3 regions of the Actinopolymorpha sp. B9G3 genome follow, and region 1 is predicted to be linked to each of the others. Evidence: riboswitches for the same ligand, from Rfam matches in the RefSeq annotation. Region 1 holds a riboswitch; each other region holds the start of a gene.
The links. Region 1 has a riboswitch for S-adenosylmethionine ahead of thrC (threonine synthase). Riboswitches for the same ligand answer to the same signal wherever they lie in the genome.
Positions count from the first base shown of each region.

Region 2: another riboswitch for S-adenosylmethionine. It lies ahead of ABNF93_RS16080 (GNAT family N-acetyltransferase); the one in region 1 lies ahead of thrC (threonine synthase).
Region 3: another riboswitch for S-adenosylmethionine. It lies ahead of ABNF93_RS14100 (aminotransferase class V-fold PLP-dependent enzyme); the one in region 1 lies ahead of thrC (threonine synthase).

Region 1 is NZ_JBEEAB010000011.1:208,736-214,306, reverse strand. Features, by position in the region: gene ABNF93_RS20350 (serine hydrolase domain-containing protein) at 1-174, shown strand, start outside; gene ABNF93_RS20345 (aldo/keto reductase) at 239-1,276, opposite strand; gene ABNF93_RS20340 (LysR family transcriptional regulator) at 1,349-2,260, shown strand; partial or broken gene ABNF93_RS20335 (IS1380 family transposase) at 2,334-2,537, opposite strand; SAM riboswitch class I at 2,895-3,071, shown strand; gene thrC (threonine synthase) at 3,085-4,368, shown strand; gene ABNF93_RS20325 (MoaD/ThiS family protein) at 4,365-4,640, shown strand; gene ABNF93_RS20320 (alpha-amylase family protein) at 4,759-5,571, shown strand, end outside.
Region 2 is NZ_JBEEAB010000008.1:104,300-109,870, reverse strand. Features, by position in the region: gene ABNF93_RS16095 (glycoside hydrolase family 76 protein) at 1-843, opposite strand, end outside; gene ABNF93_RS16090 (GntR family transcriptional regulator) at 1,196-2,317, shown strand; gene ABNF93_RS16085 (dihydrofolate reductase family protein) at 2,360-2,926, opposite strand; SAM riboswitch class I at 3,126-3,214, shown strand; gene ABNF93_RS16080 (GNAT family N-acetyltransferase) at 3,222-3,845, shown strand; gene ABNF93_RS16075 (ArsR/SmtB family transcription factor) at 3,986-4,342, shown strand; gene ABNF93_RS16070 (SRPBCC family protein) at 4,346-4,852, shown strand; gene ABNF93_RS16065 (dihydrofolate reductase family protein) at 4,852-5,472, shown strand.
Region 3 is NZ_JBEEAB010000006.1:359,302-364,872, forward strand. Features, by position in the region: gene ABNF93_RS14090 (ketopantoate reductase family protein) at 1-904, opposite strand, end outside; gene ABNF93_RS14095 (TrpB-like pyridoxal phosphate-dependent enzyme) at 1,172-2,536, opposite strand; SAM riboswitch class IV at 2,852-2,978, shown strand; gene ABNF93_RS14100 (aminotransferase class V-fold PLP-dependent enzyme) at 3,019-4,488, shown strand; gene ABNF93_RS14105 (cysteine dioxygenase) at 4,508-4,846, shown strand; gene ABNF93_RS14110 (rhodanese-like domain-containing protein) at 4,843-5,355, shown strand; gene ABNF93_RS14115 (glycoside hydrolase family 6 protein) at 5,498-5,571, opposite strand, start outside.

The sequences.
Region 1 (5,571 bases):
GGCGGTGTCGCATGGGGCCACAACGGCCAGGTGTTCGGCTACTACAGCGCCGTCTTCACCACCCCGGACGGATCCCGCCAGGCCGCGGTCGGCGCCAACGCGTGGATCATGACGGAGGACGGGACGCTGAACCCCACCGCCGAGCAGGTCGCGGCCGCCGCACTCTGCGACTAGCCCGGGCCGTTCGGCGATCCTTAGCCCCGGATCCACCGACGAATTGAGGATCCGGGGCTAAGGTCTAGCGCTTCAGCTGCGCGAGCTCCCCCAGGCCGAGCTGCTGCGAGAGCATCCGGTAGGGGTACATCTCCGGCGGTGGCGTGTGCGCGGCCAGCCGCGCCTGCTCTTCTTCGGTGAGCGTGACGTCTATCGTTCCGAGCAGGTCATCGAGCTGTTCGAATGTGCGGGGGCCAACGATCGGCGCGACCACGCCTTCGACCCCGAGGAGCCAGGCGAGCGCGACCTGCGCGATCGTCGCACCCTTGTTGCGCGCGATCGCATCCGCCTCATCGACCACGCGGAAGTTGCGCTCGATCGCGCGGCGGTGGCGCGCCTCCTCGAGGTTGTCGCCCGCGCCGGCCATCCGCGAGTCCTCTGGGGGCTCGGTGTCGCGCGAGTACTTTCCGGTCAGGAAGCCGGCCCCTAGCGGCCCCCACGGAATCACGCCAATGCCGGCGGCGCGGCAGAACGGCAGGACCTCCACCTCGATCGAGCGCTCCACGAGCGAGTACTGCGGCTGCAGGGAGACGAACGACGCCCAGCCGTTGCGGTCCTGCAGCCCGACCGCCCAGGCGAGCAGCCACGCCGGGAAGTTCGAGGCGCCAAGCGCGCGCACTTTACCGGCGCGCACAAGCCCGTCGAGGGCCTCCAGCGAGTCCTCGAGCGGCGTGTCGGGGTCCGGTGCATGGACCTGGTAGAGGTCGATCACGTCGATGCCCAGGCGCCTCAGGCTCGCGTCGCACGCCGCGCGCACGCGGTCAGGGGCGAGGCCCTTCCCGGGCGGGTCGGAGACGGGCATGCGGACCTTCGTGGCCACGACGACCTCGTCGCGGTGCGAGGCCAGCCACGGCGCAAGCGTGCGCTCGGACTCCCCGTCGCCGTAGACGTCCGCGGTGTCGAGGAAGTTGCCGCCGGCCTCGAGGTAGCGGTCCAGCATCCGGTGCGACTCGTCGCGCGGCGTCTTGCCGCCCATGAGCATCGTGCCGAGGCAGAGCCGGGTCACCTGGAGCGGGCCAAGTTTCCTGGTGTCCATTGGGCGTATCGCCTTCACCGTTGTCATGCAGGAGAGGCTATGAGCCAGCGATTGATGCGTCCAATGCCCAAATCGTTGTGCTCTCATATCATCTTGCGCATGATATCGAGTTCGCAGCGCCAGCTGCGCGCCCTGTTGATGGTCGCGGATGAGCTGCATGTGGGTCGTGCGGCCGAGCGGCTCGGCGTCACCCAACCCTCGCTTAGCCGGCAGATCGCCGCCATGGAGAAGGACCTCGGTGTCCCTCTCTTTTCGCGTGCACGAAGGCGGTTCGTCCTGACTCCGGCTGGCGAGGTCGTGGTCGCCGGGGCCCGCGAGATCCTTGCCCGTAGCGACGAAGTCGTACGCGACGCCAAACGCGCGCACGCTGGCGAGGTTGGCTCCCTACGGCTGGGATTCGTCCAGTCGGCAACCTACGATGCGATTCCGCGACTCGTCAGTACCTTCCGTGCTGCATATCCGGACGTCGTCGTCAACGCCCGCACGATGACGACGTTGGAACAGAGCGTGGCCCTACGCAGCGGTCATCTCGATGTCGGCCTGCTCCGGCCCGTCATGGCGCTGCACGGGCTGACGAAGAAGGTGATCTCGCGCGACGCGCTCGTGGCAGCCCTGCCGGCGACCCACCGGCTCGTGGGATACGAACGTATTCCCCTCGCCGCACTGGCCGACGAGTCATTCGTGTTCTTCATCAGAGATTCCGGGCCGATCGTCCATGACACGATCATCGGTTACTGTCTGGCCGCAGGGTTCAGCCCGCGGATCGTGCAGGAGGCTCAGGTGCAGACCATCCCCGCACTCGTCGCCGCCGACCTGGGCGTCTCGCTTCTCATCTCTCCAACACCACCGCACGATGCGAGTCAGGTGGTCTACCGCCCGATCCAGGACGACCTTCCACTATGGGACATGGCGCTGGCCTGGTCGGCGAGCAACCAGTCGCCGACCTTGGCCAGATTCCTTGCCGTCGCCGAGAATGCCTCGTCAATGGCGACGGGCGACGCCAGCCGGTGAGACGTCCGATGAGCCAGCGATCGACACATCGGCGCCGGCGGGACCGCCGACAGCACCCAGGCCGCGTCCGCAAGAACGCCCAGTCCGCCCGGACCAGCGGCTTGGCGGCAGTCAGGCCACGGATGGTCTTCAGCGCGTCGCTGACCAGCCGCTTCGCGCCGCGTGGTGAGCCAGTCGAGCCCTTGCGCAGCCGCTGCGCCACGACCACCGGCGCGCCGGTCGCGGCAATCACCGTAGCCAGCAACGCATTCAGCCCGCGCACACAGGAAGAACCCCAACGTCGACGGCGTGTACGCCCGGTCGAAGACCCGAGGGACGCTTGCCGCCATGCCGCAACAGGTCCACGCCACTCTCATCCCACCCAATTCGTCGGTGGGTCCGGGCTTAGCGACCCTTGGCGACCTTCGCCGAATCGCCAGGCAAATGACCACGCTGGGTAGGCCCCCGGAACCCGACACATGCGTGGACGCATGGCGGGGGTCCTGTCGCCTACCCAGCGTGGTCATTTGCGGCTCCTCACGGCGCGGGACCGACCGCCACCGTCCCGATGGTGGACAACCGTCTCGAATACTGGTCCTGCCGGACGATCTCGGAGACGGGTCAGTTACGCTCGCCGACAACAACTCAACAAGGAATCTCATCCAGAGGGGCAGAGGGACCGGCCCGACGAAGCCCCGGCAACCGGCCGACCGCCGACGCGTGTGTCTCGCGTGCATCAGAGGCCCCGCGGCGGACACGGTGCCAAGTCCGGCTCACGACGACCCGACCAGGAGATCCCTGGGCCGGCTCGGACGCTTGAGGAAGATGAGGAAGGAAGGCCTCTCATGACGACCACGTACGCCGGCGCCGACACGACGGGCGCCGCGCAGACCCCCCGCCCCGGTGCGTTCGGCAACGCCACGAGTCTGCGATGTCGCGAGTGTGGCGCGACCACCGAACTCGGCGCGCAGTACGCCTGTACCGAATGCTTCGGCCCCCTCGAGGTGGCCTACGACTACCCGCAGATCACCCGCGACGACCTCGCCGCGGGGCCGGCCAACATCTGGCGCTACCAGGCGCTCCTGCCGGTGCCCACCGACGTCGCGTCGTTCCCCAACACCGAACCCGGCCTCACCCCGCTCGTCCGTGCCGACCGCCTGGCCGCCGCCCTCGGTGTCAGGACCCTGTGGATCAAGAACGACGCGGCCAACCCGACCCACTCGTTCAAGGATCGCGTGGTGGCGGTCGCACTCAGCGCGGCCCGCGAGCTGGGCTTCCAGGTGCTGGCGTGCCCGTCGACCGGCAACCTCGCCAATGCCGTCGCCGCGGCCGCTGCCCGGGCGGGCATCCGCAGCGTCGTCATGGTCCCGCACAACCTCGAACAGCAGAAGATCCTCACGACCGCCGTCTACGGCGGCACCCTGGTCGCTGTCGAAGGCACCTACGACGACGTCAACCGGCTCGCCAGCGAGATCGCCGGTGAGGAAGAGAGCTGGGCGTTCGTCAACGTCAACGTCCGGCCCTACTACGCCGAGGGTTCCAAGACGCTGGGCTTCGAGATCGCCGAACAGCTCGGTTGGCGGCTGCCCCAGCAGGTCGTCGTCCCGATCGCGTCCGGTGCGCAGCTGGTGAAGGTCGACAAGGGACTGCGGGAGTTCGTCGACCTCGGGCTGATCGAGGATGCGCCGTACAAGATCTTCGGCGCGCAGGCGACCGGTTGCGCGCCGGTGTCGGCGGCGTTCAAGGCGGGCCACGACGTGGTGGCGCCGGTACGTCCGGACACCATCGCCAAGTCGCTCGCGATCGGCAACCCTGCCGACGGACCGTACGTGCTCGATGTCTGCCGACGCACGGGCGGTGTCGTCGAGGACGTCAGTGACGACGAGGTGGTCGAGGGCATCGCGCTGCTCGCGCGCACGGAGGGGATCTTCGGCGAGACCGCCGGCGGCGTCACCGTCGCGACGCTGAAGAAGCTGATCGACACCGGGCAACTCGACCCTGACGCGGAGACCGTCATCATCAACTCCGGCGACGGACTGAAGACCCTGGACGCCATCGCCGGCAAGGTGGGGCCTGCGGCAACCATCCGTCCGACGTACGACGCATTCACGAAGGCAGGGCTCGCATGAGCGTGAAGGTACGAGTTCCGACGATCCTGCGCACCTACACCGGCGGCGCTTCCGAGGTGGACGCGGACGGTGCCACGCTCGGCGAGGTGCTCGACTCCCTGGAGACGAAGTACCCCGGCATCCGCGCGCGGGTGCTCGACGACGCCGGGAAGCTGCGCCGGTTCGTCAACGTCTATGTCGGCGAGGAGGACGTGCGCTTCGCTTCCGGCCTGGAAACCCCGACACCGGAAGGCGTTCAGGTCTCGGTGATCCCCGCCGTCGCCGGCGGCTGAACCGCACCGTCGCTGGGAGCAGAGCCCGCTCGCTGGCGGGGGCCCGCTCGTGGGGCCGCTGAGTTCCCGTCGCTGACTGCTGAACCCGGTTCCCGGAGTCTCCGGAAAGGAAGTCCACGTGCCTTCCCTGACGCTTCCGGACGCGGTGTTCGTCGTCCACGACCGTCGTGACGGCCTCCGTCAAGCTCACCTTGACGGAGGCCGTTTCACGTCCTCGGAGGTCGAGGTCAGTCTTCCGACCGTCACCGGCGGCCGTGCTGTCCAGGTGGCGTCTCCCCGCCGGGAACTTTCGTGGGTGGTCCTGCGCTGGCGTGAGCCACACCCCGAGTCGACCCTCGTACTCGGTGATGCATGGGAGCGCTCGTACGGCGATCTGCAGTGGCGGACCCTCCAACCACACCGGTTACTGCCGTGGTCGTGGTTGGGCCACGACCAGGCGACCGGCACGACGTCCGGCATGGGTGTGCGGGTTCGTCCGAACGCCTTCTGTTCCTGGACCGTCGACGCCGATGGCGTGTCCTGCTGGATCGACGTGCGGAGCGGCGGATCGCCCGTGCTGCTGGGCGATCGAGTTCTCGACGCGGCGACCGTCGTCACCGTCGGCGGGGATCCAGGCGAGTCGGCGTACGCGGTCCAGTGCCGGCTGACGGCAGCGATGTGTGACGATCCCTTACCAGTAAGAGATCCCGTCGTCGGTTGCAACAACTGGTACTACGCGTACGGCCGCGACTTCGGCCCGGCACAGATCCTTCGCGACGCTGAGACGATCGTGGAGTACGCCGACGGCCATCCGGTCCGTCCCTACTGCGTGGTCGATGCCGGATGGAGCCCTGGCGGTGTGTGCCCCGGCGGTCCGTGGACCGCCGGTGTGGAAGGGTTGTTCGACGACATGGCGGGTTTCGCCGCCGACATCGCTTCGCGGGGTGCACGT
Region 2 (5,571 bases), on a different contig from region 1:
GCCGGCGCCGATCATCGTGCCCTGGTTGTACGACCACTGCGTCTTCTCGATGTTCCCGGCGAGGTCGACGTGGTCCCAGTAGAGGCCGTTCGGCGCGAGCATGTACGTCCGCACCCATTCGTACATCCGGATCGACCAGTCGAGGTAGTGGTCGTCCTTCGTCGCGAGGTAGAGGTGGAGTCCGACCTCGGCACCCGGCGCGTTCGAGACGGTGTTGCGGTCGTTGCTCCAGGGGGCCTGTGTCCAGAAGACGCCACCCGGGCAGGGATGGCTCGGGTCCGTGTCCCAGCCGAACACCACGAGGTCGAAGATCTCGGCGGCCCGGCGCAGCGCGGCGGCGTCTCCGCCAGAGGTCATGTAGTGGCGCTGGATGAACCCCAGGGCATTCCACTCGTTGTCGTCGTAGAACTTGTCCCCGCCATGCCCGGCCGGCGGTCGCAGGTAGGAGTCGTACCCAGGCGGGTCGGTCTCGGCGTTCCAGTAGGCCTCGAGAGCCGTGTAGCGGTCAGCTACGTCGTCGGTGTAGCGCTTGCCGATCTCCGGCAGTCCGGCCATGTCCTGGGTCGCGATCATCGCCTGCGAGAACGGCCAGACGTACGACCACGGGTTGCCGCCCGTGTGGGGGTACTCCTCGAGGTAGAACGACGTCTGCGAGTCGTAGAAGTAGCGTTGCAGCGCGGCGTAGCTTTCCCTGGCGCGTCGCGCGTACTTCGTCAACGCCTGCGACGGCACCTGCGCCGCGTGTGCGGTCGATGCCGTCGTTGCGAGTCCCCACCCTGCGGTGGCCGCGAGACCGCCGACCAGCACGGCACGGCGTGACGGCCCTGAAAAGTGATGCTTCACGAGGTCCTCCCGGTGATTCGGCGGTCCCCGTGAGCCGCTCGGTCGACACGTTGGCGCCTGTCCTGCGTGATGGCGTTCCGAGCTCAGGCACCCGGAACGCCATCACTCACAGGGCAACCGAGACCCAAGGTGCTCTCGATATATCAACATGTCAATGAGATGACATGTCCGTTTCCGGGCGACTGCGCGGTGCGCGGTATGGTCGCGCGATGGCGCGGGCTAGACAGCCAGGACTGCTGTGACGCTTGGAAGGGTTGGCCATGCGAGACGTTCACGGTGCGGTGGTCGCAGGATAGAATGCACATGGTCGCAAGATGGTATAGATCTGCCCAGCCGCCCCTCGGGAGGACGCGTGCCCGATCCATTCCTCTACGAGCGGGTCTACGACTACGTCCTCCACCAGATCCGCACCGAGACTCTCAAGCCAGGGGAGCGGGTCCCGTCCGAGAAGGAGCTGGCGGAGCAGTTCGGCGTCAGCCGCATCACCTCCAAGCGGGCGCTTCGCATGCTCGCCGAAGCCGGTGTGGTCGACCGCAGGCGCGGCATGGGGTCGTTCGTGACCGATGACGTCGGCCGCATCGACGCCGTACGTCACGCTGGTGCTCGACCACGTGAGCGGCCACCGAGCACCGGCTGCCTCGCCCTGGTGCTTCCCGACGCCTCTGAGGCGTACGGTCTGGAACTCCTCTGTGCGATCGAGGAGCGGTGCGCAGAACTCGGCTACCACCTGGTCGTCCGGCGGACCCGGGACAGTCAGCAGGTCGAGGAGCAGGCGATCGATGCCCTCGTCGGTGGTGTCGCGGACGGACTGATCGTCTTCCCTGTCCACGGGGAGTTCTACAACGCAAGCCTAGTGCGGCTCGTGCTCGACCGCTCTCCGCTCGTCCTGGTCGACCGGTACCTTCGTGGGATCCCGGCATGCTCGGTCTTCACCGACAACGCAGCCGCGGCTCGTGCCCTCACCTCTCGCGTGCTCGACCAGGGACACGAGCAGGTCGCCTTCCTGTCCCCACCGGTCGAGAACACCTCCAGCATCGAGGAACGGATGCAGGGATACCGTGACGTCCTGCGTGAGCGCGGACATCCACCAGACGCCGAACGCTGTTTCACCGAATTCCACAGCACACTGCCGGGGTCGCGGTCAGCGGACGTGGCGAGCGCCGACCGCGAGGCTCTGCGCGCTTTCCTCAAACGCGAACCAGGCATCACCGGCTTCGTGGCCTGCGAGTACAACATCGCCGTCCTGCTGCGACAGGTTCTCGAGCACGCGGGTGAATGGGATCCCGACCGTCGGATGATCGCCTGCTTCGACTCACTGGAATCGCCGACTGATGCCGGCACCTTCGTCTACATCAAGCAGGACCAGCAGGAGATGGGCCGCCGCGCCGTCGACCTTCTCCACGCCCAGCTGGGCGGCGACGACGTGCCGCTCAGGTCTGTCGTACCGTTCACCCTTGTCGATCCGACCAGGTGAAGGCTGGGAAGAACCCCGCGACAGCAGGCGTTCGTCGGCCTGTCAGGACGGGCGGACGGAGTAGATGAGGTGCAGGACGCGATCCCCTTCGATGGTCCGCGGGTTCTCCAGCAGTTGTTGGGGCAAGGCGGAGGATCCGAAGAAGCGCTTCCCACTGCCGAGAATGACCGGTGCCACGCTGAGGTGGACCTCGTCGACCAGACCGGTTTCGAGAGCCTGGCGCCCGATGTCGCCCGAGGTCACCGACACGTCGCCGTCGGCGGCGTAGGCCTGTGCCTGCGCGATGGCGCTGGGCACACCATCGGTGACGAACGTGAACGGCGCGTCGGGGAACCCCCAGTCGGTGGGCGGCTGGTGAGTCACCACGAAGACGTGATCGCCTGCCGCGGGTACGCCGTGCCATCCGTTCGTGATGTCGAACAGGTGCCGACCGATCACCGCCGCGCGGACATTGCCCGAGGTCGAACGAATGTACTCGGCGCTGGCGGCGCTCACGTGGAAAACCCGGTCCGGATCTCCCAGGGTTGTCGCCACGTCGCCGTTTCCGTACCACTCGAACAGTGGGCCCACATTGTCGTTCTGGTCCGCGATGAACCCGTCGACGGACACCGTGGCCCCCCGATCACCTTGCCCATGATCGGGACCTCCTCAGTCATCCTCATTCGTTTGCCGAACCGCCGATTCCGCGGGTGACGCAGGTGCAGACCACGATCGTGGCGCGGATTCATCGGTGTTCGCGGCAGTTCGCCGGTTCGGTGGCGGCCGACGTTGACCGCCGTCCTACGCCGAGGCATGATCCCCTCACCGAGGTTCATCCAGAGGATCCCAGGGACCTGGCCCAGCGACGGTCCGGCAACCTGCCCTACGGCAAGGTGCCAATGCCAGGAACGATGAGGAGGCGCTCATGAGCGCATGGCTCGATGTGCCCGTACTCCATGGATCGCTCGTTCGGCTGGAGCCACTGGCGATGGCTCACGCGTCGGATCTGGCGCGGTCCGCGGAGGAAGATCGCCGCACCTACGGCTTCACCGTGGTTCCCCGCGGTGCCGAGGTGAAGGAGTACCTGGCGACCCAGTTCGCTCGCAGGAGCGAGGGACTCACGCCCTTCGCGCAGGTCCGGCAGCGGGACGGTATGGCCGTGGGTTGCACAGCCCTCTGGAACCCGCGAACGTGGCCGGACCGGCAGGATCTGCGCGCCATCGAAATCGGCTGGACCTGGCTTGCGGCGTCGGCGCAGGGCACGGGGATCAATGCCGAGGCAAAGCTGCTGCTCTTCACGTATGCGTTCGAGACGTTGGGGGTGGCCCGTGTCGACCTCAAGACGGACGCCCGCAACGAACGTTCGCGCCGGGCGATCGAGGGCCTCGGGGCGCGCTTCGAGGGGGTGTTGCGCAGTTGGTCGGCCTCGTGGGCGCCTGGTGAGGCGGGGGCGTTGCGCGACTCGGCCATGTTCTCTGTCGTCGCGACCGAATGGCCGTCCGTCAAGTCGGCACTCGGCGCGCGGATCGGGGGCCTGAGCATTCGATAGGGCCTGGACGCGAGCCTTGACGTCTATGCGGAGTACGGCGCGACCTCTCCGCGAGGGATTTCCCGGATACACGCTGGATCTCGCTGCCGCCTGATTCCTCACGACTTGACGCATGCCGATATGGGCATATGATGGCGGACATGGCACGAGCCGCGACGACGTCGGACGTCTTCAACGCGATCGCCGAGCCGCGGCGCCGGGAGATCCTGGTGCTGCTGCGGGCGGGTGAGCGGCCGGTGACCGAGTTGGCCCGGGAGTTGGGGATGACCCAGCCGCGCGCGTCCAAACACCTGCGGGTGCTCCGGGAGGTCGGGCTGGTGCGGGACCGCAAGGCAGGCAAGCAGCGCCTGTACGGCCTTGACGCCCGCGGGCTGCGACCTGTCCACGAGTGGACCGGTGGGTTCGAGCGGTTCTGGAGCGAGAGCTTCGACCGGCTGGACGCGTACGTGCAGGACCTGAAGCAGGCCCGTCTAGAGCAGGCAGGGCAGGAGGAGTAGCTGATGAGCGCGACGGGACGAGGAGGGCCGGCGCAGTCCGCGACGGCTGACCGGGAGATCGTGATCTCCCGGGTCATCGACGCCCCGCGGGAGCTGGTGTTCGAGGCGTTCACCGAGGTGCGGCACCTGTCGCGGTGGTGGGGGCCGGAGGGGTTCACCACGACCACACGGTCGTTCGAGTTCGGCGTCGGCGGGGAGTGGGACTTCGTGATGCACGGGCCGGACGGTACGGACTACACCGAGTGGATCTCCTGGACCGAGATCGCCCCGCCGGAACGGATCGCGCTGCTGCACGGTGAGTCCCGCGGCGACCCGAACGCCTTCGAGTCGGTCCTGACGTTCGAGCCCGACGGTGCGGCGACCCGGATCGAGATGCGCACGGTGTTCCCCAGCAAGGAACGGCGCGACGAGGCGGTCGAGAAGTACCACGCGATCGAAGCCGGCCAGCAGACCCTGAGCAAGCTGGCGGCCTACGTCACCGAGATTGCTCGGTTGGGAGCGGAGGACTGATGGCCGGAAAGGTGTTCTTCAGCGTGTCGATGTCGCTGGACGGTTTCATCGCGCCCGAGTCCCTCGGGGACTTGATGGGGCAGCAGTGGGTGGAACTGCAGCGGTGGGTCTTCCCGCTGCGGTTCTTCCGGGAGAACCTGAAGCTCGGCGGGGGCGGCGAGGAAGGGCGCGACAACGAGATCGTGCGGGAGACGTATCTGCGCACCGGCGCGAGCGTCATGGGCAAGCGCATGTTCGACGCCGGCGAGCAGATGTGGCCGGAGGAGGCGCCGTTCCACACCCCGGTGTTCGTCGTGACGCACGAGAAGCGTGACCCCTGGGAGCGGCCGGGCGGGACCACCTTCCAGTTCGTCAACGACGGCATCGAGGCCGCGCTCGACCAGGCCCGCGAGGCCGCCGGCGACCGAGATGTCCGCATCGCGGGGGGCGGCGCGACGATCCTGGAGTACGTGAACGCCGGCCTGATCGACGAGTTCTCGATCGCGCTGTCGCCCGTGCTGTTCGGCTCCGGAATCCGCCTGTTCGAGGGCGTGGACGCGGGCCGCGTGGCGCTGGAGCCGATCCGCGCGGAGCCCTCCCCGAGGGTGACGCACCTGACCTACGCCGTCCGGCAGCGGTAGGCGCACGGCGGACGACACAGGGCGGACGACACACGGCAGACGGCGGACGGGCGGACGGGCGGACGCGAAGGAACACCCACGCGGGCCCCGAATCGTGAG
Region 3 (5,571 bases), on a different contig from region 1:
GCTGGCGGGCGAGTTCGTTGGCGGGGGTGGGTACGCCGTGGAGCCGTCCGAGAAGGACGATCTCGCCGTTGAGATAGTCGGCCTCGATCGTGCGGGTGCCCCTCGCGAGGCTCTGCCACGAGGAGCTGCCGGTGCGGTCCTGGCCGTTGACCGGTTTGACCTGCAGCAGGTCGCCGCGGCGGGCCCGGTCCTCCTCGAACGACTGGTACTCGATGCCGGCCGCGTCCAGCGCCGCGAGACCCTCCGCGCGCAGTCGGTCGATCACCTCGTCGCGGCCGTCGCCTCGCGTGCACACGGCGTCGACGGCGTTGCCGAGGTTGCCGAGCAGCTTGGTGTACTTCCGCCGCATGATGTCGGGACGCGGTTCGGAGGCGAACGTCGCGGACCGGAACGCCTCCGCGACCTCACGGGCGGTGTCGTCGACACCGCTCGGGTACCTGCCGAGGTCGAGGATCCCGGTGACCGGCGTGGACGGTGCCTGGACGACCCCCGGCGTGAGGTACGTCGCGGGGAACATCACGTGGACGCCGTAGACGTTGGCGAACTGCCGCAGGACCATAGGCTCGTTCGCGACGCCGTTCTGCACGCAGAAGACCGGCGTCTGCGCGTCGGCCGCTCCAGCGAGGGCCCGGACCGCGTCCGCCGTGTCCGTACTCTTCATCGTCAGCAGCACGATGTCGCCGCGCCGCCACTCGATCTCGCTCGGGTCCCCCACCGCGGGCAGCGGCAGCGTCTCCGTGTCGTACGGCGACTCCACCCGCAGCCCGTCGTCCCGGATCGCGTCGAGGTGCGCTCCACGCGCGATCAGTACGACCTCGTGGCCCGCTCTGTGCAGTCGAGCTCCCAACACGCCGCCGATCGCCCCGGCACCGTAGATGACGAATCGCCGACCCGCCTCACCCATGTCCTGTCTCCCAAGGATTCGTCCCGCCCGAACTCCCGTCGTACGAAGGTCTATCGACTGGGCGGGGCCGCTGGCAAATGACCACGTTGAGCATGCAGGTGTGACCTGGACCGGTGTCGATGCCTGGCTGGGCGTCCGTACGCCTGCTCAGCGTGGTCATTCGCGGGCTGCCCCGAAACGCCTGCCTCCCCCGGAACGCCTGCGGCATGCGGGACGACCGGCGCCCTGTCCTGGACGACCTGCTCGCCATGCGGGAAGACCGGCGCGCTATGCGGGGACGGTGGGCAGGCCCGCGACGGCGGCTGCCACCTGGTCCGAGGCGAGTTCGTGGTCGACAAGCTCACCGGCGAGATACGTACCGTAGGCCGCGAGATCCAGGTGACCGTGCCCGCACAGTGCGGTGAGAATGACCTTCTCCTCGCCAGACTCCTTGCAGCGCAGGGCTTCGTCGATGCACGCGGCGAGGGCGTGGGTGGGCTCCGGCGCCGGCACGATCCCTTCCGTACGCGCGAACTGCACACCCGCCTCGAAGCACTCCCGCTGCGTCTTCGCCACCGCCTCGATCAAACCCAGCTCGTAGATATGGGAGAGCAGCGGCGACATGCCGTGGTAGCGCAGCCCACCGGCGTGGATCGGGTCGGGGATGAAGTCGTGGCCCAGCGTGTGCATCTTCATCAAGGGCGTCATGCCTGCCGTGTCACCGAAGTCGTACGCATAGACCCCCTTCGTCAGCGACGGGCAGCTCGCCGGCTCCACGGCGCGGATCGTGACGTCGAGCCGACCCGCCAGCTTCTCGCGGAGGAAGGGGAACGCGAGCCCGCCGAAGTTCGAGCCGCCGCCGGTGCAGCCGATGAGGACGTCCGGTGTCAACCCCACCTTGCCGAACTGCGCGACCGCCTCCTCGCCGATGATCGTCTGGTGCAGCAGCACGTGGTTGAGGACGCTGCCGAGGGAGTAGTTGGTGTCGGCGTTCGTCGCCGCGACCTCGACCGCCTCCGAGATCGCGATGCCGAGCGACCCGGGCGAGTCGGGATCCTTCTCCAGCACGGCGCGCCCGGCCGCGGTCAGGTCCGACGGCGACGGGTGGATGGTGCCGCCGAACGTCTCGATCATGATCTTGCGGTACGGCTTCTGGTCGTACGACGCGCGCACCTGCCAGACCTCGCAGGCCAGGTCGTACTGCGAGCAGGCGAACGCCAGCGCCGTGCCCCACTGGCCTGCGCCTGTCTCGGTCGTCAACCTGCGTACGCCCGCCTTGGCGTTGTAGTACGCCTGTGGCACGGCGGTGTTGGGCTTGTGGGACCCGGCGGGTGAGCCGCCTTCGTACTTGTAGAAGATCTTGGCCGGCGTGCCGAGCGCCTTCTCCAGGCGATGGGCGCGGTAGAGCGGCGACGGCCGCCACAGCCGGTAGACGTCGAGGACCTCCTCGGGAATCTCGACGTACCGCTCGGTCGTCACCTCCTGCAGGATGAGGTCCATCGGGAAGAGCGGGGCGAGGTCGTCCGGGCCAACCGGCTGGTGGGTGCCCGGGTGCAGGACCGGCGGCGGTGGGCTCGGCAGGTCAGCGAGCACGTTGTACCAGGCTCGTGGCAGCTCGGACTCGTCGAGAACAATCTTCGTCGGTGCAGGCATGCCGGTCACGGTAGCCGGGCCGCGTCGATGGGCGGAACCCCGAAGCCGTGGGTACGCCCGGTCGGTTCACCGGACGGTCAGGATGCGGACCCGCCCGAGCGAGCCCGCGGCGGTCAGTTCGACGACCCCGATCGGTCGATCGCCTGCCAGGCTGCGGATGTGGGCCTCCGACGGCTGGTCACGACCTTCGGCAAAGAGGACGTACGACTATGGGCTGCCGGAGGTCGAGCTGCAGGCTGCCCACATATTGGTACGCGCGTCCATTATTTGATACATCGAGGCGAGTTGCTACTGCCACCGGTTAACGTGTGTCGCGGTCATGAGTGCCAGCAAGGGCGCCAAGCCCTGAGAGCCCCGGCTTGCTGGCCGGCAACCCTCCAACCGCGGTGGGGTGCCCCGGGTGAGGACCAGGTGGTGCCGCCCGGCACCACAAGCGCGGGACCCGCAGCCCACAGGGTCCCCGAGACCTTGTGAGGTACGCCATGACACCAGTCGACACCGCGCCTGCGCCCTGTGCGCCGTTCGCCCCCAGCGCCACCACACTGCCGCTGAGCCCCACCCCACTGTCGTTCACCGCCACCTCGCCGCCGCCGAACACCGCTCCACCCTCGCCGAACACCGTTCCACGTGGCTCAGAAGCCGGCCTCCAGCCGCTCCTCCCGGTGGTCGGTGCCGACCTGCAGGTGCCGGTCGTCAGCGGCCAGCAGGTGCCGTACGCCCAACTCGACTATGCAGCAAGCGCGCCCTGCCTGTCCGCCGTCGCGGCCCACCTGAACGGCGTTCTCCCGTTCTACGCGAGCGTGCACCGAGGGGCGGGATACGCCTCGCAGGTGAGTACGACGCTCTACGAGACCGCGCGGGCCAAGGTCGCCGCGTTCGTGGGTGCCCGCCCGGACGACGTGGTGGTCTTCACCCGCAACACGACCGATGCGCTCACCCTGCTCGCACACTGCGTACCCACGGGCGAAGCGGTCGTCCACCTCGACATCGAACATCACGCCAACCTGCTCCCGTGGCGGCATCGCGCGAGTGGAAAGACCCGCTGCGTCCTCGCCGGCACCACGCAGCGCGCCACGCTCGTCAGCCTGCGCGCCGAACTCGCCGCCCGCCCGGCCGCACTGGTCGCGGTCACCGGCGCGTCCAACGTCACCGGCGAGCTGCTGCCGATCGCCGACATCGTGGACATCGCGCACGCTGCCGGGGCGCGGGTCGTCGTGGACGCGGCCCAACTCGCCCCGCACCGCCGGATCGACCTGGCGGCCAGCGGTGTGGACTACCTCGCGCTGTCGGGTCACAAGCTCTACGCACCGTTCGGAGCGGGTGTCCTCGTCGGACGTCGCGACTGGCTCGACGCTGCCCCGGCCTACCTTCCCGGTGGCGGCGCGGCGCGCGAGGTCGGCCTCACCCACACCGATTGGGCGCCCGCGCCCGCCCGGCACGAGGGTGGTACGCCCAACGTGCTCGGCGCGGTGGCGCTCGGCTTTGCGTGCGACGCCCTGGCCGGCCTCCCCGACGGTGCGCTCGAAACCCACGAGGAGACCCTTCGGGAACGCCTGACCGAGCGGCTGGCCAGCATTCCCGGCGTACGCCTGCATCGGATCTGGCGGGACAGCCCGAGCTCGATCGGTGTGGTGGCGTTCTCGGTGGGCGAGTTCCACCCGGGTCTCGTCGCGGCGTACGTCTCGGCCGAGCACGGCATCGGCATCCGGCATGGACGGTTCTGCGCTCACCCGCTGGTGTCCCGGCTGGGTGCGCCGGAGGGTGCGCTTCGGGCGAGCTTCGGCGTCGGGAGCACGGTGGCCGACGTCGACCGACTCGCCGATGCCGTGAGCGCGCTGGTCTCGTCGGGAACCTGCTGGTCGTACTCCGACAGCAGCGGTGCGTGGGCCCCGACACCGGACCCGCGGCCCCGTCCGTCGTGGGCCCAGCCGGAAGCGGCGGTGATCCCATGACCGGGACCCGGGTCACGAGATCTGGCTGATCAGCTGGCTGCCAGGACAGAACACCGGACTCCACGACCATGGTGAGGCTCTGGGCGCGTTCATCGTGATCGAGGGCACGCTGTCCGAGGCAACCGTCCAGCCGGCGAGCCAGGTCGGCGGCCCCGTTCGTACCGCCCGTCGTGCGTTCGCGGCGGGTTCGGTTCGTGGCTTCGGGTATGAGCACATCCACGACGTCGCCAACCTGGGTACCGTCCCCGCCATCAGTCTGCACGCCTACGCACCGGAGCTCACCGCCATGACGCAGTACGTCCTCGAAGGCCAACGACTTCGCGTCGTCTCGTCGGATCGCGCGGGAGTGGACTGGTGACCAGCACGACGCAGACCCTCCATGGCCAGCAGACCCCGCAGTCCCCTCAGTCCCCTCAGTCCCCTCAGACCCCTCAGACCCCGCAGTCCCCTCAGACCCCGCAATCCCCTCAGCCCCCACAGGGCATCGACGACCTGCTCGCCCGCGCCCGCAGCCACCTCGACCGCGTGAGTCCGGCTGAGGCGTACGAACAGGTGAAGGCCGGCGCGCTGCTCGTCGACATCCGCCCGAGCGAGCAACGGCGACGTGAGGGCCACGTCGAAGGCGCCGTCCCGAATGTGCTCGTCATCGAACGCAACGTCCTCGAATGGCGGCTCGACCCGGCATCCGTCGCTCGCGCCCCCGAAGCGACCGGCTACGACGTGGCGGTCATCGTCCTGTGCTCGCAGGGTTATGCCTCCAGTCTGGCGGCCGCGACCCTGCAGGAGTTGGGGCTGCACCGGGCGACCGACGTCGACGGCGGATTCGTGGACTGGCGAGCGGCAGGTCTGCCGCATCGGACGGAGTAGCCCCGCCCGACCACCGCTGAGGCGAAGCTATGGGACCAGGGCGCCCCTCACGCAGAGCCGCCTGGGATGAGGGGCACCTTGAGCCGAACCTTTGGGAGCAGGACGCCCCTCCATCCAGTGCCGCCTGGGTTGACGGGCACTCTCAGTCGCCGGTGGGATCGGCACGGCTGAGTCCCAGGTCCCGTTGCCACGGATCCTGGTCACGGCTCACCACGC